3 regions of the Bacillus sp. ISL-77 genome follow, and region 3 is predicted to be linked to each of the others. Evidence: riboswitches for the same ligand, from Rfam matches in the RefSeq annotation. Region 3 holds a riboswitch; each other region holds the start of a gene.
What was found. Region 3 has a riboswitch for cobalamin ahead of metE (5-methyltetrahydropteroyltriglutamate--homocysteine S-methyltransferase). Riboswitches for the same ligand answer to the same signal wherever they lie in the genome.
Positions count from the first base shown of each region.

Region 1: it holds a riboswitch for cobalamin, as region 3 does, so the genes downstream of both, J7E77_RS12705 (ribonucleoside-diphosphate reductase subunit alpha) here and metE (5-methyltetrahydropteroyltriglutamate--homocysteine S-methyltransferase) in region 3, are expected to answer to the same signal.
Region 2: it holds a riboswitch for cobalamin, as region 3 does, so the genes downstream of both, J7E77_RS00970 ((2Fe-2S) ferredoxin domain-containing protein) here and metE (5-methyltetrahydropteroyltriglutamate--homocysteine S-methyltransferase) in region 3, are expected to answer to the same signal.

Region 1 is NZ_JAGGQY010000033.1:1,096-8,337, reverse strand. Features, by position in the region: gene J7E77_RS12710 (ribonucleotide-diphosphate reductase subunit beta) at 1-624, opposite strand, end outside; gene J7E77_RS12705 (ribonucleoside-diphosphate reductase subunit alpha) at 658-2,949, opposite strand; cobalamin riboswitch at 3,081-3,282, opposite strand; gene J7E77_RS12700 (bifunctional metallophosphatase/5'-nucleotidase) at 3,432-5,189, opposite strand; gene J7E77_RS12695 (VanW family protein) at 5,293-6,291, opposite strand; gene J7E77_RS12690 (formate/nitrite transporter family protein) at 6,478-7,242, opposite strand, start outside.
Region 2 is NZ_JAGGQY010000002.1:178,732-185,973, forward strand. Features, by position in the region: gene J7E77_RS00945 (cobalt-precorrin-5B (C(1))-methyltransferase) at 1-654, opposite strand, end outside; gene J7E77_RS00950 (precorrin-8X methylmutase) at 658-1,305, opposite strand; gene cobK (precorrin-6A reductase) at 1,323-2,120, opposite strand; gene J7E77_RS00960 (sirohydrochlorin chelatase) at 2,124-3,053, opposite strand; gene cobJ (precorrin-3B C(17)-methyltransferase) at 3,114-4,739, opposite strand; gene J7E77_RS00970 ((2Fe-2S) ferredoxin domain-containing protein) at 4,793-5,176, opposite strand; cobalamin riboswitch at 5,303-5,480, opposite strand; cobalamin riboswitch at 5,658-5,846, opposite strand; gene J7E77_RS00975 (VCBS repeat-containing protein) at 6,138-7,070, opposite strand.
Region 3 is NZ_JAGGQY010000027.1:119,039-126,280, reverse strand. Features, by position in the region: gene J7E77_RS11085 (hypothetical protein) at 1-281, opposite strand, end outside; gene rlmD (23S rRNA (uracil(1939)-C(5))-methyltransferase RlmD) at 472-1,848, shown strand; cobalamin riboswitch at 2,243-2,423, shown strand; gene metE (5-methyltetrahydropteroyltriglutamate--homocysteine S-methyltransferase) at 2,683-4,974, shown strand; gene J7E77_RS11070 (outer membrane protein assembly factor BamB family protein) at 5,115-7,242, shown strand, end outside.

The DNA of each region.
Region 1 (7,242 bases), on a different contig from region 3:
CATTTTTTGCTGGCGGGCAAGATGATAGAAAAAAGCAAAGCCAGCATAGAAATATATACCCTCTAGATTAATAGAATTCACACCTAGTTGAAATAAATTTTGTGGTGTAGGATTCTCACGGAAACGTTCATATGCGTCTAATATCAGTTGGTTTCTTTTTTGCACGAATGGATCATTTTTGGCTTGATTGAACCGATCCTTTTGTTCATTCAAAGGTACAAGTGAACTTAATATATAGGAATAGGATTCATTATGGACCGCTTCCTGCTGGGCGATGACAGCAAATATTGCTTTAAAGCTAGAATCTGTCACATAATCCATTACTTGACACATTGTTGGTGTTTGCAGGCTGTCTAAAGAAGCAAGTTGTGTATTTATTCGTAAAAAGACATCTTTCTCCGTTGAACTGAGAAAGTCCCACTGTTTTATATCATCTTGCATATTAATCTCTTGAGCTTTCCAAAAGTTTGACAATAATGTCTGATATAAATCGTATATCTGTGGATAGGCAATATCATTCCAGTTGAGCAAGCCTGATGATTTTCCATTAATAATACCGGTTGATTTATTGGGAAACTCGGGGTTTAACAGTTTTATTCTTGATAGCGGTAAATGAATATCCATAAAATAATCTTCTCCAATCTATTCTAAAAGATGTTAGCTATGGCAAGCATCACATTCGTCAATTTCTGTTTGAGATGTGCTTCTAACATAGTACGTTGTCTTTAGTCCTTGCTTCCAAGCTTCCATATGCAGGTTGAGCAAGTCCTTTGCTTTTATATCGTGCCTAACATATAAATTAAAGCTAATGCCCTGATCAATATGGCGTCCACGTGCCGCATTCTGTTTAATACTCCACACTTGATCTAATTCATGTCGCGAGCGACGATAATAGTCATATGTGATATGGTTTAAATCCGGTGCAGTAACTTTAAATTTAAAATTTTTCTTTTCCTCTGCATATTCAACAGAATAGATAGGATCGATTCCGTCAGTGGAACCTCCAATTTTCGCTGTGGATGAGTTTGGAGCGATAGCCATTAACCATCCGTTCCGAATGCCATTATTAACGACATCCCTTTTTAGTTCAGTCCATCTTTTCGATTGATAATTTTTCCGTTCAAAATAACTTCCTGTATGCCATTCTGAATCGTTAAATAGACTATAAGACCCTTTCTCCTTTGCTAGTTCCATTGATGAACGGATCGTATAAAATGCAATGTCCTCATACAGATGATCTGCATAATTTACCGCTGCTTCAGACTCCCAGTAAATCCCTTTAAGAGCTAGTAGGTGGTGCCATCCAAATGTACCAAGACCCACGGCTCTGTACTTTTTATTTGTAAGTTGAGCCTGTCCAACAGAGATTGTATTTAAATCAATCACGTTATCGAGCATTCTTACTTGGATCCTAATTAAACGCTCTAAAACATCTGCAGGGACTGCTTTTGCCAGATTAATAGACGATAAATTACAAACAACGAAATCACCAGGCTTCCGAATTATCACGATATTGCCCTCTTCATTCTGGTATTCGTTTACAATCGTCGTTGCGGACATATTTTGAGCAATTTCTGTACATAAATTACTGCAGTAAATAGAAGTTCGGCCCTTACCCAATACATGCTTATTCGGATTTTGCCTGTTTACTTCATCACGATAGAACATGTATGGTGTTCCTGTTTCTAATTGAGCAACCATGATTCGTGTCATAATATCCATGGCACGGTAGGTTTTACGAGGAAGAAGCGGGTTACCTGCGGCCTCTTCATATTTCTCGGTAAAGAATTTAACATCCGTTTCATCATAAAAATCCTCAAGTCCGAGAAGGTTCCCTTTTTCATCCTTCCAGCCCATAAATTGTTTTACTTGATGGGGACAAAATGTATGCCACTGCCCAATACTTCTTCCATCCTCATCTTTCTCTTCTAATTTTTTCATAAATAGGTCTGGTATCGTGACACCCGTGAAAATGTCATGGGCCTTACGGCGTTCATCCCCATTATTGGTTTTCAAATCGAGAAAACCGTTCATGATATCTTTATGAAATAAATCTAGGTAAACCGCAATGGCACCTTGCCGTTGACCTAACTGATCAACACTGACAGCTGTATTATTTAACAATTTAATCCATGGCACAATTCCGGAAGAGTTTCCTTTGAATTTCTTAATATCGGAACCAAGGGCACGAACTTTACCATAATAAATCCCTATACCACCGCCATCCTTGCTTAGTCGAGCAATATCCCAATTATTTAAATAGATGCTATCAAGGGAATCATCTACTGTATCAATAAAGCAGGAGGAAAGCTGACCAAAGCTTTTGCCTGCATTCGCTAAAGTGGGGGTAGCAACCGTCATATATAAATTACTAAGTGCCCAATACGCTTCCTTTACAAGTTGGAAGCGGATGGACTTCTTTTCATCCTTCATAATCGTCATGGCAATAATCATGAACCTCTCCTGCGGGAGTTCATATACATTTCTATTATGATCTTGAGCCAGATAGCGATCCGCCAGTAAAAATAACCCTATGTAATTAAATAATAAATCTTTATCTGGATTTATCTCTTTTGCTAGTTGCTCGATTTCATCTTTGCTATATAAGCTAAGTAAATTATGAGAATATATCCCGGTATCAGTCAATTCTTTTATTAATCTATAAAAATCTCCATATTTTAAAGAACGATTATAGCCTCGATTTTTTGCTGACTTTCTATATAATTCATTCAGATATAAACGGGCAGCGACAAATGTCCAATTTGGTTGGTCTATTGCAATTTGATTCACAGCATATAATAAGGCTTGGTGATTAGCTTCCCCCTCTGTTTCATCCAGTTTACTAATTTGCTCTTTAAGCTCCGTAGTATCTATCTGATATTTTTCTGAAACTTGATTAATAGATTCTAATACGTAATTAAGTTCTGCTTGAATCTCCTTAGTTATCATTACATTTCCCCCTATAATAAAAAAAATCCGCTCAACGGTAATTGAGCGGATGAAACGATACACTACAAAAGGAATAAAAAAATCCAATGCCTCCTGTCGCCACCGTTCATCTTCTCAATCCCCGAAGAAGTTGAAACATCTTAAGAAAGACAGGTCTCCTGACTCATGCTTCTTCCTACTTTGAACCCTTCCCATATAAGTACCTAATAGATTAGACATTTCTTATACAGTGGTTTGCTCATTTCGTCAGCATTTACAGTTGCGGGGGCAGTTCTGGATTTACACCAGATTCCCTATTAAGCCACAATGGCATCGTCTCTTAAGGTTAACACAATATATAGTTTGATTATTATTTATTGAAACAATATATAGTGAATCGATTAATTTAAATAATAGTATAGTCACCAAAATAATTCAAGTCTATTATTAAATAAAAATGAAACCTATCTGGCCTGACACCTTTTTTTAAAACACCAAGGATGTCACTGAACCCTTTGTATTCTATTTTGAATGCCATAAGTGAACGGTTTTGGCTGGGCTTTACTGAAGTTAACTAATGCATCAAGGTCAACGGGTCCGACTTCTTTGTTTTTAGCTTGAGTAAATACAGTAAATCCATCTCCGCCTCCAGAAAGAAAAATATTCGCTGTCACAGAATAGGGTTTATTAGGATCCATTTCCGTGCCATCTGGAAGCTTGGTGCTCACTACCCTTTGCCCTGCTGGTTTATTTGGATCCCAAGTATAGCTTAAGCCAGAAATCTGCAGCATGTTCGTTTTTGTTGCCCCCCACTGCTGGTTGAGCAATTCTCGGATTTGCTGTCCCGTCATCGACATTTTGACAAGGTCATTATTAAAGGGCTGTACCGTGTAAATTTCTCCCCAGGTGATATCGCCAGGATCAATATCGGCTCGAATGCCGCCAGGATTCATAAAGGCTAATTCGGTATTCAACGCTTTCCTTTGTGCATCCGCAATGAAATCGCCAAGCACTGACTCACCATTTTCATTTTGCTTGGCCGTCAGACTTTCAGATGAAGAGCCAACAACTTGATTAACTATCGGTTCTATTTTTGCTTCATATCCTTCTATCATTTTCTTAATTTCGGGATCGGGCTCGATTCCTTCTTGAAAGGTAGTTACAATCTCAGCTCTTTTTGAGACAATATCCTTTGTTTTAGGATCTATCTCAAGATCAACATCAGAGAAAGCAGTTCCATAGGAATAGGATTGAACAACTAGTTTATTGTCAATCGTTGCGTTCATATAGGCATGGTTATGGCCGCCGAAGATGATATCCACTTCATCGTCGACCCGGTTTGCGATATCGACAAGCTGCCCTGCTGGATTTTCTCCGTTTGTACCTGAAGTGCCTGGGTTATGGGCTAAAACGACAATCGACTTTACCCCTTGTTTTTTCAACTCCGCTACATTCTGATTAATTGCTTCTACTTCATCCGTGAATTTTAATCCTGCCACGCCGCTAGGGACAACAAGCGTTGGAGTCTCAGTAGTTACCACACCGATAAAACCAATGGGCATCCCATTTACTTTGATCACTTGATAAGGAGGCAGAATCGTTTTTCCTGTTTTCTCATTGACTACATTGGCAACAATCCATGGGAAGTTTGAACCTGCAAAATTGCCAGTTTTCGGATGTGTTCCCCCTTTTATGAGGCGCATCAGTTCCGTTAAACCTTCATCAAATTCATGATTACCAACAGTACCGATGTCAAAACCCAGTTTGTTCAAGATCTCGATTGTTGGTTCATCCTGTAAAAGGGCCGAAATTGGAGGGCTGGCCCCAACCATGTCTCCATCTTCAACCAATAGCGTATTTTTATTTTCTGCTTCACGCTGTTTTAAATAGGCTGCTAAATAATCGACCCGACCGGCCGGTTTCCCGTTAACTTTCCGAGTCACATTTAATTGGCCATGCAAGTCATTAATCCCTAATAGTTGGACCTGAATGAAACGATTATTTGCGGCCGGTGGCTTTCCCTTTTTGGGATTGACCGTTTCTGGACGGTTGGATTTATGTCCATGATATTCTTCAGATAACCCTTGATCTTTTCCTATAGTTGGTTTCTGTCTGCTAACCTCTACAACTTGAGGCTTAGTAACAGTTTGAAATTGATTATCCATATCCCTTAGGGCACGAGCTGAAGCACTTTGATATCCCGTTATCGCCACCAGTGCTAGGATCGTTAAGGAAAGAAGCGTTTTTTGAAACAATTTCATACTATTCCTCCTACAATTTTCTAAAAGAACCAAAGGTATTTTTCTCCTTGTAGGTTAGGAATATGCAGAAAAGGCACCAAAGAAGTTTGGTGCCTGACACTCATTATTGTTTGACTATCAGACTTTGGTAGGTTGAGGATGTCCTTACTTCGATGGTTAAGGTTCCCTTTTTATAGATGGATTTAATGATAAATGGGGCACCGGTGGTATTCTGAAATTGAAAGTCCGGTCCACCATAAGATACGGTTGCATCTCTGCCAGCAGGTACATACCCAACCGACAAGGAATGGTGATGTTTTTCAATATAACTAACACCTACCTGATCCACTGCATTGAACAGGGTTGATGACGTCTGGCAAATTCCTCCGCCGATTCCGTCGACTAATTGCTTATTTACAATTTCCTTCGCCTTTTGATATCCGTGGGCGGCATCACTTGGACCTACAGTGGTATTAAATGAGAAAATATCTCCCGCTCCGACAATGATATTATTAATGGCCTGTGCCGACAGCTGAATATTCTTTGAACGGCCTACAACTCCGCTATTAAATCTCGTTGTAAAGCTTGCCACGACAACTTCCCCTAACTGGTCAACATCCTCAGGCTTATAACCGCTCTCTGTCACATATAAAGGTAGTTCGATATCTCCACCCGTTGCTGATGCTGTTATGACCTTTTCAACTAACTCTGATTCCTCTAAGATAATTCTTGGTTTGCCTTTAATGATTTGACCATTGGAGCCAATCTTATCAAGAACCATTCGTTGGTCATATCCTTTGGTACTTTCCGTCCCTCTTGCTAAATCCTTTGCCCATTTTTCAAGTTCCTTTTTATAGGTTTCATTATCGGTTCCAAAACCCATTTCCACCGGTAAAAAGGTTTCCAAAATAGCATTTGTATTCGGATCAATGACATTTACCGTAATTGGTTTTGGTTCTTCTTCATTCTGTGGTTCTGGTGGTGTTTTATTGGGCTTTTGTTGTCCTGATTCAGATACTTTTTCTTCAACTTTCTTTACTGTATTCGTTTTTTCTGTACATCCGGCAATAAGTATTAAGCTACAGATTAATAAAATTGATACTAGCCACGAGCTCTTTGTCATTTCCCCCAACCTCTTATCCTTTATTTTCATGCAGTAAATGCTGACCTCCAACGAAGTCCATTCATTCTTGGATTTTATTCCCGTTTGCATGTCAATATGACTTATATGTATTGATTAATATGCAAAAAGCCCCTTAGGTGTAAGGAGCTTAATCAGTGAAGATATATGATTTTTTTGACCTGTAAATTATCTTACGCTGCTTTTCATCATTGGTTGAACCACTTTTGGTTCCGAATATGTGCGTTCATTTTTCATATAGGCGTGCCAATATGCGAGTGCGATAAAGACAGATCCGCCAACCGCATTGCCTAGAAAGACAGGGATAAAATTTTCAATATATCCTAGCCAAGTAAAATGGCCGGCAAATATCGCTGCAGGAATTACAAACATATTCGCTACAACGTGTTGGAATCCGATTGCGACAAATGCCATCGTTGGAAACCAAATACCTGCAATTTTTCCGACCATATCGTTTGCTCCATAACAAAGCCACACTGCCGCTGCCACCAGCCAATTACAGCCAATCCCCGAAACGAATGCTTGGAGAAAGGTTGCTTCTAATTTATGGTCAGCAATACTAAGCGTTCTTTCCAAGAACGGGCCTGATTCGGTAAGTCCAACCAGATGTCCAAAAAAGTATGCTACAAAAATGGCCCCGATAAAGTTACTGACCGTAACAAGAAACCAGTTATAGACAACCTGTCTAGTGCTAATTTTGTTCGCCATTCGAGCTAGAGGCACAGCCATCATATTTCCTGTTAATAGCTCACCACCTGCAAGCAAGGTGAGGATAAGGCCGATTGGGAAGACAGACGCACCAATCAAACTGCTTAACCCCTCAAAATTTCCTGTTAAAGTTGCTGTGACACGGATGAAAAGTAAATAACCTAAAGCAATGAACGCACCTGCTTCAAAACCTAATATCAGTGTTTGTAAAGGAGGGTATTTTGA
Region 2 (7,242 bases), on a different contig from region 3:
TTTCTCGCTTCGCCCGCCTGTTGTAATGACAACGTGCTCGCAGCCACTGGCCCGGGCAACGCTAATAGCCTGGATGATGCTGGCCTTATAAGCGGCTGTGGAAAAAGGAACGACAATCCCGCGGGTTCCGAGGATAGAAATCCCGCCAATGATTCCTAAGCGACCATTGAGTGTTTTTTTGGCAATTTCTTCACCGGCTGGTACGGAAATGACGATCTTTATGCCTCTTGTAATCCCAAATTCTTTTAAGACACCTTCGGCCGTCTCACGGATCATCCTGCGGGGAACGGGGTTAATCGCGGCCTCACCGACAGGAACGGGCAAGCCGTCCTTTGTGACCCGGCCAACCCCAATTCCCCCATCCAGCACGATGCCTGGTTCATCGAGCCATGACACGGTGGAAACAATCAAGGCCCCGTGGGTGGCATCTGGGTCATCCCCCGCGTCTTTAATCGTACTGGCGGTGGCCGTTTGTTCCGTTACCTCATAGCTTTCTATCTGAAAGGTTGCAAACCGCTTGACGGGCAAGTAAATCGTTGATTCTGTTTGCGGCTCACCGGTTATTAATGCCGTTAGCGCCGCTTTTGTCGTCGCCGTTGCACAGGCCCCTGTCGTATATCCTTCCCGCAGCTTTCCTTTTGGTACTTCCTGCATGGGTTATCCCCGTTCAGCCATAATGGAAATGGCATTTAATGCGGCAACGGTCACGGTACTGCCGCCTTTCCTGCCAATATTGGTGATGAATGGGATATCGAGCTTGGCTAATTCTTCTTTTGACTCAGCGGCGGAAACAAACCCAACTGGCAGACCAATGACAAGACCTGGTTTCGCTTCTCCTTCTTTAATCAGGCGGATGAGTTCGAGTAAGGCGGTTGGGGCGTTCCCGATGGCAAAAATGCCGCCGTCCGCTTCTTTGATCGCTTTTCGCATCGAAATAATTGCCCGTGTGGTATTTAACCGTTTGGCTTCTTGTACCACATCCGGGTCAGAAATATAGACCTTGATTTCTCCGCCGAATTTTTGAATTCGCGCTTTATTAGCCCCGCTTTGAATCATTTGAACATCGGCAACTACCATTTTCCCGCTCCGAATCGCGCGAATGCCGGACTGAATAGCGTCTGGATGAAAGAGGACGCTTTTCCCGAGTTCAAAATCAGCGGATGCATGGATGATGCGCTGGACAATCGGATATTGCTCCTCGGTAAACGGGTGCTCCCCAATTTCTTCATTAATCATTTCAAAACTTCTTCCTTCGATCTGTTCCGGTTGGACGGTTAACGGTTTAAATTCGGTACGAAAATCCATTTCTCTCACTCCTGTATTTAAAATGATTGTTCTGTTGTGACGGTTGGTGTGGAACCAATCCTTTTATCTAATTCTGCGATGACATCAATAAAATTAGCATAGACGGTGACATAATTCAGTTTCGGGCGGCCAATAAGGATGACCTCAATCCCCAGTTCCTTGGCCGCTTCCACCTTTTCATCGACCGATCCGACTTTCCCGCTCTCTTTCGTCACCATTAAGGTCACGCCATATTGCTTATATAGGGCTTTGTCGAACTCTTTTGAAAATGGTCCCTGGATCGCAACAATATTTTTCTGCAGCAGCCCTAGCTGCTCACATTTTTCCATATTATCCACACGAGGCAGCATCCTGGCGATCAAGCGGATGTCCGGGTTTCCTAATAGTTTTTCTGTGAAAATTTGAAGCGTCTTGCTGCCAGTCGTCAGCATCACCACGCCTTTTTTGGTTAATGCAAGCTCCGCTGCTTCCTCGTAGCTTTCGACGACTGTCATGTTGTCATATTGGAAAGTTTGTGACTCCCGTTCATACCGGATATAGGGGATTCCCGCCGTTTGGGCCGCCTTGATAGCGTTTTTCGAAGCTTCTTCCGCAAACGGATGACTGGCATCGACAACCGTTAGAATCCCTTTTGTGTCAATCAACCCCACCATGTCTTCATCCGTTAATCTTCCTACTTGAACAGGTATCCCTGACTCCCTTAATTCAACCGCTGCATTTTCTGTGACAACGGAGGCCAGGAGATCGAAGCCCTCCTTTTTTATTTCTAAAGCAAGGGCTCGTGCATCACTTGTACCGGCTAATACGAAAATCATCCTCTATCTCCTGCCTTTTTGCTCTGCATGTTCGTGATCATGGTGATGGTCGTGGTCATGGTCATGGTCATGATGGTCATGGCCGTGATGATGATCGTGATCATGATCATGGTGGTGGTGATGATCGATATGTTCCATTACATTGAGACGGTATTGGCAGGTATCGCAGTTCATCTTCACCTCATCACGGAGGGCTTCTTCCACCCGATCGATTAAAATCGTCTGTAATTTTGGATGATAACCAAAATAGTCAGCCAGCAGAAATTCAACCGCGGAATATTGATTTTGAATAGGAACCATCATATCTTCTAACCGTTTAATCAGGATGCCGGTGAATAGAAAGTAAGGCAGGATTACCACTTTTTTTGCTCCAAGCTTAATACAGCGCTCAATCCCTTCGTTCACAAGGGGATTGGTCACCCCCATAAAAGCAGGTTCGACGATTTTATAGTTTGTTTTTTCCCATAGTAATCTAGCAATTTTATATAAATCACTATTCGCATCGGGATCGCTTCCGCCCCGTCCTAACAAAAGGACAGCGGTATCGTCTTCGATGGATTCTAAATTCTCGCCAATTTCCATTAATCTCGTTTTTAGAATTTCAAATGTTTCCTCATGAACACCTATTGGCCGGCCATAAGTAAATTGAACAAGTGGATATTTATTCTTTGCCTCATCAATAGCTGCTGGAATATGAATTTTGGAGTGTCCTGCTTGTAAGAGCATGATTGGAATCACGACAATATGGTCGGCTCCTTTCTCCACACACAGATCGATTCCTTGATTAACGGTTGGTCGTTCAAATTCTAAAAAGCACGTCTCAACCAGGAAAGAATCGTCCCAAGTCTTTCTCATCTCACCGATGAACTCGCGAACCTGCTGATTTCCCTCTTGATCTCTGCTCCCATGCCCCACAAATAAAATTGCTTTCAAAATATTTCCTCCCCTTTGTTTGTAAATGCCTACCTGCCAATTGACCTAGACTTCTTCCCATTACTCCCCGCAAACAGCCGCTTCGATTATAAGGTTTGGTGTGATATCCTGGTACACAAAACCTTGAACCTCTTTGACCCGTTTAAAAAATTTATAGAAACGTTCATTTGGATAGGCCTTTTGTTTGTACTCTTGAACAATCCCCTCTATGACCCCGACAATTTGGTCCGGTGCGATTCCTTCCGCTACGATTTGGCCGGGATGTGCCGTTCTTCCGGCTACCTTTGCCCCTAAAAATAAATCAAACGCTCCCTTACGGTAGACAATGCCAATATCCTCTTTTACGGCTCCATAACAGGCCATACCGCAGCCATTCACACCAAGTTTCAATTCTTTGGGGAGTTCAATGCCGCCAAGTCTTTCCTGCAGCTCATCGGCATAAGGGATGGAATCCTTCTTTTCTCCGTCACAAAAATCACAGGCTTTTACGGTTAATACGTCACCAACAGGAGCAATCAAAAAGTTGGCCGCCGCTAGTTTTTCAACAATCTCATCAGGCTTAGAGGTTAAAATTTGCAACTTCATAAAATGGTCTTGTGTGTATTCCATGACACCTTCTTCTCCGACAATTTCGGAAAGAATGACCATCTGAGTCGCGGTAAATTTTTTATTGGCGACACCAGGGCTGACCGCTACCTCAAAAATAGATTGAAAGTCTTGCTTCACCATTAAACCTTGGGATAGGCCATCGTTCTCACCAAGGATCATTTGCAAGGCTTCCTCAGCCAGCTCTCTTGGCGACTCTTTCACTGAGGTTGGGGTGACTAGTTTTTTGTGCACCGGTGTTACTTCTTCTGTTTGCTCCAGTGCCCATGGTTCGGCTTCCTTTTGCAAACGTTGATGCGGTTTCAACGGCTGTATTGCCTGATTTAATGTATACTTCCGCTGATAACCGCGCGGAGTGATGATCAAGCCGTCGTAGTAAAATGTTGAAGAGTTGCCAATTAAAACGGTGGTTAACATTCCAATTTCATGATCTAGCATCTCTTGTAAATTGGTTAAGACGATCTTTTGACTATCACGGTAAGCACTCTTTACCAATCCTACAGGGGTTTCTGGCGAGCGATATTTTAGTAGAATTTTTTGTGCTTCCATGATCTGTCGTGTTCTTCTCCCGCTTTTTGGATTATATAAGGCAATCACAAAATCAGCTTGAGCGGCCGCTTCGATTCGTTTCTCGATCAAGCTCCAAGGTGTCAAATGGTCACTTAAGCTGATCGTACAGGCATCATGCATGACCGGCGCGCCTAATAAAGAAGCACAGGAGTTGATGGCAGAAATGCCAGGGACCACCTCCACTTCTACCCCTGAGTCTTTTTTCCAGCCTTTTTCGATTAGCACTTCGTAAACCAGTCCTGCCATTCCATATACACCGGCATCACCGCTTGAAATGACGGCTACCGTGTAACCGAGTTCGGCCTGTTTCACTGCCTCCTGGGCCCGGCTCACTTCTTCTGTCATTCCTGTGCTGATGATTTGCTTTCCAGCTATTAATCCCTTGATTAAATCAACGTAGGTTTTGTAGCCGATGATGATATCACTTTCTTCGATGGCTTCTTTTGCCCGTCCGGTGATATGTTTTTCATCACCGGGGCCAAAACCAATAATTAATAATTTGCCTTTCACACTATTACGCCACCTTCCAAAATTTCAAACTAGAATCCAGATACTATCCGCTGTTAAATCTTTTCTTTAACAGCTTTTTGTACTCCTTCGATGCATTCCGACCCTTCTGGCTGTATGAATCCTTCTTCGGAATATTCATAGATCGCATGCTCCTGAAGGCAATGACCTTCCGCCAGATGACGCCTTACAATCGTAGCTCCCACTTCTGGCGTCACGTTTTTATACCAGGTCCCGTCTGGATAAACGATAGCAACGGGAGCGTCCTTACATCTCCCATTGCATCTCGTTCTTGTTGTATGTACGAGTGAATCTAAGTTTAAATTGGTGATTTCATTCCGAATCGCTTGTGTCGCTTCCTCCCCACCCTTTCTCATACAGCTGCTGCCGTTGCAAATGAAAACATGGTGTTTCGTCCCTTGTAAATTCCAAGTAGTCATGTCACACTCTCCTTTTCGTTTTTTACGTAAAAAAAGCACCCCTATGACATAGGGGTGCAGAATATATACACACAAAAAAATAGCGGTGTATGTTCAGCACTTCTCCCTATGTTCCCGTAGGTTGATGGAAGTTATTAGGTAAAGGCAGGTCTCCTGACTTAGGTTCATCATTCCATTGCGTCTTCCCGAATTCCTTCAGTGACATCTGCAATGAACTCCCCATACAGTGGCGGGTACCGTGACGGATTTAAACCGTACTTCCCTATTAAGCACATATTCGTGCACCTATCCTAATCTATTCAATTGTTAAAAAGGCTTGTTCCTTCTAAAGCTAAACTATGAGAATTAAAAATGATTTAGAATCATCAAAACGAAAAAATCCGTTCAACATTAGTTGAACGGATAAAACGTCAGCACAAAGAAAGTTAATAAATAATCCTTTTTGTCCAAACGTTCCATCTTCTCAACCCCCGAAGAAATCGAAACTTAAAAAGCTAAGACAGGTCTCCTGACTTGTGTTTCTTCCTACTTTAGACCCTTCCCGAATCGTCAATAAATAAACGGTCCAGTGGTTTGTCTATTTCGTCCACACTTACAGTTGCGGGGACAGTTCTGGCCTTTCACCAGATTCCCTATTAAGCCCTAAGGCATCTTAACTAATAATTAACAAATTCATATGTAATTTTAAGAGATAATAATTATACTAGTCTAACAAATAGAATATTTCAAGTGCTTTTTTAATTCCCTTATATTATTTTAGGGGATCGGCATAGCTATCGGATTTGAAAGGCTCGATAAAACGATGGTTTAAAATTAAAAATTTTTATTCCTTTCTGATTACAAAAGGGTTCCCTATTTTTAAGGACACCCTAGCTAATTTTTGATTAACAATTATTCCATTAGGCCTCTTATGTTAGGTGAAAAAATATTTGTTCATTTCTTTTATTAAAAGGTCCAATTGTTACATCTCCCCACCAAAGGTGGCCACTGTCTGTCTGTCATGTCCAAACTCCTGACCATTCCATTTCAATACAGTTTGTACATATCCCAGACTGTCCGCATTATACCTGCCAGCTATCCTTTGATACGCTTCGAGTTCATATCTATTATCCCTGTTAAAATCAATCGGGTATAAACCAGACAAAGGATTCACCCACCCATTAATAGGAGCCCTTAATATTCCTTGGGGGTTATAGATTTCCGATAAATATTCCTTCCCCTTATAAATAAGGTCAAGAATATACTTTTCTCTGAGACGATAACTGATTACCTTTGCTTTGTATTGATTTTCATATGTCACATCGTACTTATAGGAATCATTGAATGCATCTGAATCAAATATTTGTCTAATTTGACCGTTCATATAAGAAAAGATATACGCATAAACCGTGCCGGCGCTTCCTCCGGTATCAATAACCACTAAAATATCTTCCCCCTTGTTTCCTGTCAAATCACCTAGAAAAAGTGTGGGGTTGTATCCTGAGTTATTTTTAAAATGGATGTGATCATAGTGATGTGTTCTCCCATTTTGGACAACCAATGTGATATCTTTCCAAAATGGACTATCAGGAGTTTTATATGCCGTAAGATAAACATTATCCTTTATCCCGTCTCCGTCAATATCACCCCTCTTTACTGTTACGATGGCTGGACTATTAGTATCTATCTGTCTTGAATCAGCTGATTGCAGTCCGGCCCGTATTTCAAAAAGTTTGTGCTTTGAAGGATAAGGATTGGGAAAGGACAAAGCCAGATCAATTGTTTGCAGTGCTTCATTTGTTAATCCAGCTCTTGACTGCGTTTTAGCCAAACAGTACCAATAATAGGGATGATTCGTCTCACGTATTTTTGTGTAATAATGATGGAGCTCTTTATTGAAGTCATTGGTGTCCATTTACAACCCACCTGTCTTATTATTCTCCATATATACTTATGTACGAATTCACAGGAGCATTCCAAGGTCCGTTTTCCATAGGTTATCGTCTCGTAGGTTCCATCTTTTTTCCATAAAAAAAAGCAGGTACCTGAGCTATTACTAGCCATTACCTGCTTTTTCGTGAAGTTCC
Region 3 (7,242 bases):
AAGATGGGAATGAGAAAAATAAAGCTTTTGTGAAAACTTATGAACAAATAAATCAGTGGAGTTAGTGCTGCTGAAAGGATGATCGTAAGGATAAAGTGAGTTTGTATAACAACGGGCAGCTTTTTTTCATCGTTCCATTGGTCTTTCACCGCTCCATCATCTACGTTGATGATGGCTTTGATATTAGCGTGGGAGTGAGGAAGTGAGTAGGAAAAATGGATAAAGGTGAAAGTAAGGAAGGCAAGGAGTAACGGAATGGAAAGGTTTTTTAGCATCTTCATCAATATCCTCTCCTTCCCAAAAATGAGATTGTTTTAATCATATACACTTTTATTATATTTGAAAACAAAAATATTCTGACAATTTTCGTAGTCTTATTGAAAAAAAGGCTTTTGTCCATTAACAGGTTTCGCAATCAGTCATGCTTTGTGTTACAATCTTAGCAGTCAAAACGAGCAAAGGAAGAAACGTATGAGCAGAATAGTACCGGTTAATAAAAATGATTACATAGATGTAGTTTTTGAAGATTTAACCCATGACGGAGCGGGTGTGGCCAAGGTTGATGGGTACCCGTTATTTGTCTCGAACGGACTGCCGGGCGAAAAGGCAAAAGTGAAGGTGATTAAGACAGGCAAAGGGTACGGCTTTGGGCGATTGGTCGAGCTTTATGAAAAAAGCCCGTTCCGAGTCGATATTGAGAGCGGTGATATCCATAAATTTGGCGGCTGCCAGCTCGAGCACATCAGCTATGAAGGTCAGCTGAAATATAAAGAAAACCAGGTCCGTCAGGTGCTCACACGGATCGGTAAACTGGAGGATGTTGTTGTTCATCCGATTCTGGGGATGGACCATCCCTTGCATTACCGCAACAAAGCCCAGGTACCTGTTGGAGAGAAGGACGGCAAATTGATTGCTGGCTTCTATAGACCGAGGAGCCATGAAATTGTTGATACGAATGAGAGTGTCATTCAATTGCCTGAAATTAATGAAGCGGTTCAGACGGTAAAGGAAATATGCAGCGAGCTAGGGATTCGTGCGTATCACGAGGAATCTCATAAAGGTGTACTCAGACACATTATGGCTCGTTATGGTCAGCAGACGGGAGAGCTCATGGTAGTAATTATCACGAGGACGGCGGATCTTCCTCAGAAAAATCAGCTGGTTGAGCAAATTGTTGCGCGGCTCCCGAAGGTAAAGTCAATCGTCCATAATGTCAATTCGAAGCGCACAAACGTCATCATGGGGGAAAAAACGACAGTTTGGTGGGGGAATGAAGTCATCTATGACTATATCGGGGATGTGAAATTTGCCATTTCTGCACTGTCCTTTTACCAAGTAAACCCTGTTCAAACAAAGGTGTTATATGATAAGGCGCTTGAATATGCGGACCTTAGCGGTGAAGAAAGCGTCATTGATGCTTACTGTGGAATCGGAACGATTTCTCTATTTTTAGCACAAAAAGCAAGGAAAGTATTCGGCGTAGAAGTTGTTCCAGAGGCAATAGAGGATGCTAAGCGGAATGCAGCGTTAAATGAGATGACGAATACAGAGTTTGCTGCAGGGGAAGCGGAGGTTGTTATACCAAAGTGGTATAAGGAAGGTAATGTCGCCGATGTTTTGGTTGTTGACCCGCCGCGCAAAGGCTGTGACGAGGCCTTGCTGCAGACCATTATTGAGATGAAACCGAAAAAGGTCGTTTATGTATCGTGTAATCCAGCCACCCTAGCAAGAGATTTACGGATATTGGAGGACGGAGGATACAAAACGGTGGAAGTGCAGCCGGTCGATATGTTTCCGATGACCACGCATGTGGAAGCGGTCGCGAAGATTGTATTAAAAAACCTTTAAATCACACTGGATAAAGGGACTAAGATGAATAGTGGGTTAGATGCTGTCTGGGAGAAACCAGCCAATGGCATCTAGCCCTTTTATATAATTAACAAAATTATACAAACTTCGGGGATTGACAGATTTTTTATACATTAATGTGGATTTTAAATATCAAACAGGAATAAGCATATGGACTAGAAATATAACCGTAAAGATCATTGCCATGATTCGGTGGGACTTTTTTCGAAACCCTGATGCTTTTTTGTGGTAAGTACCCAGCAAACAAAGTGACCAAAAGAAATAAAAGGATGTATAACCCAGCAACATCTTGATATGACCATATAATCATGCTGAATACTTTTCAGAAAATTATGTACTTCATATTATTAATATGCTATAGTTAGTGAAAATTACATATCGTGTAAGAATTGGTGCCAAGCTAAGGCTTGGCTTAAAAGGGAAGAACGGTGTAATTCCGTCGCTGTCCCGCAACTGTAAATCGGAGTGAATCACAAATACCACTGTCAAATGATGGGAAGGTGTGAGGAGCAATGATGATAAGCCAGGAGACCTGCCAAATTCTAGTACACACCAGATACCTACGTGGAAATAGGTGGTGACAGTCATTTGTACGACAAACGAGTTATGAGCAGCGATGTTTATGCATATTTTTATAAGCATACCTTTAACTTGATTGTAAAGCCATTTCCATTTTGTGGAGATGGCTTTTTTGTTGTATAGGAGATTATCAAATCATTTATTTTGGATAACGTGAACTAGTTCTCTGAATCCAGCTCCAGCGCCTTTTGTTCTATTTGGGAATATGTAAATTTAAAACAGGAGGAATGTAAAATGAATTTAGTAAGTACTGCTATTGGTTACCCGTACATTGGTGATAATCGGGAGTGGAAACGTTGTGTAGAATCTTTTTGGAAGGGTGCGATATCAGAGGAGCAATTTATTTTCGAGATGAAAACGAATCGCTTGAATAATTTGAAGCGCCAGCAATCATTAGGCTTAGAGTTACTAACAGTTGGGGATTTTACCATTTATGACCGTATGCTTGACCATGCGGCAATGTTCGGATTGATCCCAAATCGTTATAAGTGGACAGGTAGTGAAGTCGATCTAACCATTTATTATGAAATGGCCCGTGGGGCAAGCCATGTTGTGGCTTGTGAGATGACAAAGTGGTTTAACACAAACTATCACTACATTGTACCTGAGTATGAAGGCAAGTCATTACAATTAACCAAAAACTACATTTTAGATTATTTTGAAGAGGCCAAAGAGGAATTAGGTCTTATTACAAAGCCTACAATAATCGGTCCTTTTACTTTTGTTAAATTAACGAAAGGATACGATGCCAAAACCAAAGCATTGTTTATTTTAAAACTCTTACCGTTATATGCTCAAGTATTCCAGCAACTTGTAGAGGCTGGGGCACAGTGGATTCAAGTGGAAGAACCAGCACTAACCCTTTCCCTAACAGCAGATGATGTAAAACTAGTGCAAGAAATTTACAAACAGTTAGCAGAAGAAGTACCGGCTGCACAAATCATGTTGCAAACCTATTTTGAAGGACTATCAGCGTATGAAGAGCTGTCTCAATTACCTGTTGCAGGGATTGGTCTTGATTTCATACATGGTGCCGAAGAGAATATGGCTTCACTTCGAAAACACGGGTTCCCACAAGACAAAGTATTAGGAATTGGTATCGTAAATGGACGTGATATTTGGCGGGCGAATTTGGCTGAAAAAGCAATGAATACAAAAGCTATTTTATCATTAAGCGGGGTAAAAGAAGCTTGGATTCAGTCTTCATGTAGTTTACAGCATGTACCTGTGACGACGAAGGCTGAAACGCGTCTAGATGCGACATTAACAAATGCTTTGTCATTTGCCGATGAGAAAATTGTTGAGTTAGCACATATCACATCCTATTTTCGTGACGAGAACTGGACTGGAAATAAGAGCGTATCACAAAGTATGATAGCGACTGAAGCATTAGAGCAGCATAAGGCGAGGAAAAATGCACGTGTGAAAGAGCTGGTATCACAAGTAAAGCCAGAGCATTTTACCCGTCCATTGACGTTTAACGAACGCCAGCCTTTGCAGAAAGAGGCATTACATTTACCGGATTACCCAACCACAACCATTGGCAGCTTCCCTCAGTCAGATCAAGTAAAACGGACACGTACAGCATGGCGTAAAAAGGAAATTACAGACGCTGAGTATGCAGCGTTTCTAAAAAGTGAAACAGCCCGTTGGATTCAAATTCAAGAAGAAATAGGACTGGATGTTTTAGTGCATGGTGAATTTGAGCGGACGGATATGGTTGAGTACTTTGGAGAAAAGCTAGAAGGTTTTGCCTTTACAGAAAAAGCATGGGTTGTATCCTATGGTTCACGTTGTGTCAAACCACCAATTATTTATGGTGACGTCGAGTGGACAGCCCCAATGACCGTGAAGGAAGTAGAAGCGGCACAGCAATTAACGTCTAAGTATGTGAAAGGGATGTTAACAGGTCCTATCACAATCTTAAATTGGTCTTTTGTCCGCGATGATATTTCACGTGAACAAGTAGCCAACCAACTAGCCTTAGCACTAAGAGAAGAGATTCAAGCTTTAGAAGATGCAGGCATTGCCATTATTCAAGTGGATGAACCGGCATTACGTGAAGGATTGCCATTACGCAAAGAAAAATGGGCTGATTATTTAGCATGGGGGGTAAATGCCTTTAAGTTAGCAACTTCTAGTGTGAAGAATGAAACACAAATCCATACACATATGTGCTATTGCGAGTTTAATGACTTTATTGAGCCGATTCGTGCCCTTGACGCAGATGTGATTTCAATCGAAACGTCTAGAAGTCATGGGGAGTTGATTCAATCTCTTAAAAAAAATCCATATGAACTTGGTATTGGTTTAGGAGTGTATGATATTCATAGTCCACGTGTACCAAGTCTAGAAGAAATCAATGCGATTTTAAACGATAGTTTAGAAATTATTTCAAAAGAACAGTTCTGGGTGAATCCAGATTGTGGTTTAAAAACACGTCATGAAGAAGAAACCATTGCATCGCTAAAAAATATGGTGTCAGCCGCTCGGAAACTACGCCAGCAGCAACAACAAACTGTTTAAATCTAAGCTTAACAATTAAATTAAGGGCCTTTTCCATTTTTGGAAAGGCTCTTTGGTTTGTTTAATTAACTGAACATCACCACGTAGGTATATGTGCATAAAATGATTAGTGCACGAAAATGGAGGTGTGATGTTCAAATATGATGTATTTCAATCATTACTATAGAAATAACCCTTACAATACGTATGTGCCGATATCAGAGTTAAGCAGGGTAGGAGCAAAGGTTACTTGGGATGAAAAACAAAAGGTTTTTAGAGTCACAAGTGATTATCATCTATTAAAGGTTGAAAACCAACAATTAAGGCAGAGGATAACAGAATTAACGGCGCTGGTAACGAATCGTGGCTTAAGGGCTAATGATCAAAACTGGGAAATGCACTTAGCTGACCAGGGAAATACCAATTATTCAACTGCTACAATGCCAGTAGATTTGACGTTATTATCATTAAAGAAAGATCCATTTAATAATGCATCTAAACTGTTTAGTGTAAATCAGAATCAGCTGTACTCTGCTGAACGAATTTCGAAAAAAATACTCTCTGCAACCGACTTGGACACCTATAAAGAGAGATGGAATTTTTCAACAGAAGACGAGAATGGATTTCTTGATTTGATAGCAAGAGACGGAGTGGTATACGCTTCAACCATGACTAATATTTATGCCATTCAGGATAACGGAACCTCTCCACTGACACTTTGGACCGTTGATAGCTTTGCGAATCGTCTAATACTTGACCGAAATACATTATTTTATTACACCAGAACCACCGAGGGTCTGGATGCGATTGGTACAGTAGATATAACAACGGGTCAAAAGAAATGGAGTTATCCCCTTAAATTCCAAGAGCTAATCGAAGGAGTTTTTGCTGCTGGCGGAAATAGACTGTATGCAAATATACGGAATCCAGTGCAAATGACATCCAAAATGTATGCATTCGATACGTCCACAGGAACTGTTCTTTGGACATTTGATCTTGATTCAAGCTTGCCTATTTACGGAGCTCCTGTCTATAAAGATGAGAAGCTTTACTTCGAAACAAAACCGGCGACAACAAGAAACATTTGGGCATTGGATGCAGCAAGTGGAAAAACATTATGGAAGTATAGTCCAACGGGTATGTTTACACAGCCTCTTTCTGTAACGGATGAGTCTTTAATTGTCCTGGATGAGATCAATATCATGGCGATTGATAAAAATACTGGAGTACAAAAATGGAAGACCATGTACGCAGAGCAGTTCGTTGCCGGGGGACTACAGACCATTAGAGGGTCAAGCGGTATGGTCGTAGCCTCAGACAGAATTATTTTGGGAAATTACAACAAGATAAAATTCTTTAATTCAGCAACTGGGCAGCTTATTTATTCAACTCTTCAGCTTACACCTACTACAGGCGCATCTGGTCTACGCCCAATCGGTGTCATCAAAGACACAATTTTTGTAACCGAGACGAATCAATTTCTCTATACGTACGCCGTGCCCAAACCAAGCCAGTTAGATACAGAAAAGCCAACGGCAACGATCGATTTGCCAGCAGTCAGCCAGCTTTCTATGCAGGATGGGAAGAATCAAATCAAGATTCCGGTTACAATAAGTGAAACGGCGGATATGGATGTAACCATTGTTGATGAAAGCGGCCAGGTAATTCAGACCATCGGTTGGGGACGCCATTTGAAGGGTACTTCCAATTTTTATTGGGATGGAAAAAATAGCCGTGGCTTTAATGTCATCCGTGGAAATTACTATCCAATTGTAAAACTCACAGATCTTGCTGGAAATAAGAATGAGTATACAGTACGTGACAAAATAATTCAGATAACAGAAGGATTCGGACTAACTATAAAAAATGCCAACTTGCGCTCGGCTGCAACCACACAAAGTACGATACTAAGAACAATCCCAGCTGGTTCAGAAGTAGTCATAACAGGAGAAACGGGTGATTGGTATCAGATTGAGTACAGGATTATCAGCGCAGTTCTGAAAGGATATGTCTCCAAGCCGTTAATCAAAGTTCCATCCAATCAGGAAATTCAAGCAATCGAAAGTGCTAAGACGAGGACAAACGTCAATGTTAGAACCTATCCTGGAACTCAGTATGATACAAAGATCGTGCTCCCGATGAATACAGATATAAAAATTTATTCCGCAATCGGAGACTGGTATTCAATAGAATACAAGAAAGACAGCGTTACTTTGGATTCTGGGTATGTAGCAAAATTTACTATTACCCTTCCAACTGTATCAACTTATGTATACACCGTTATTGCTG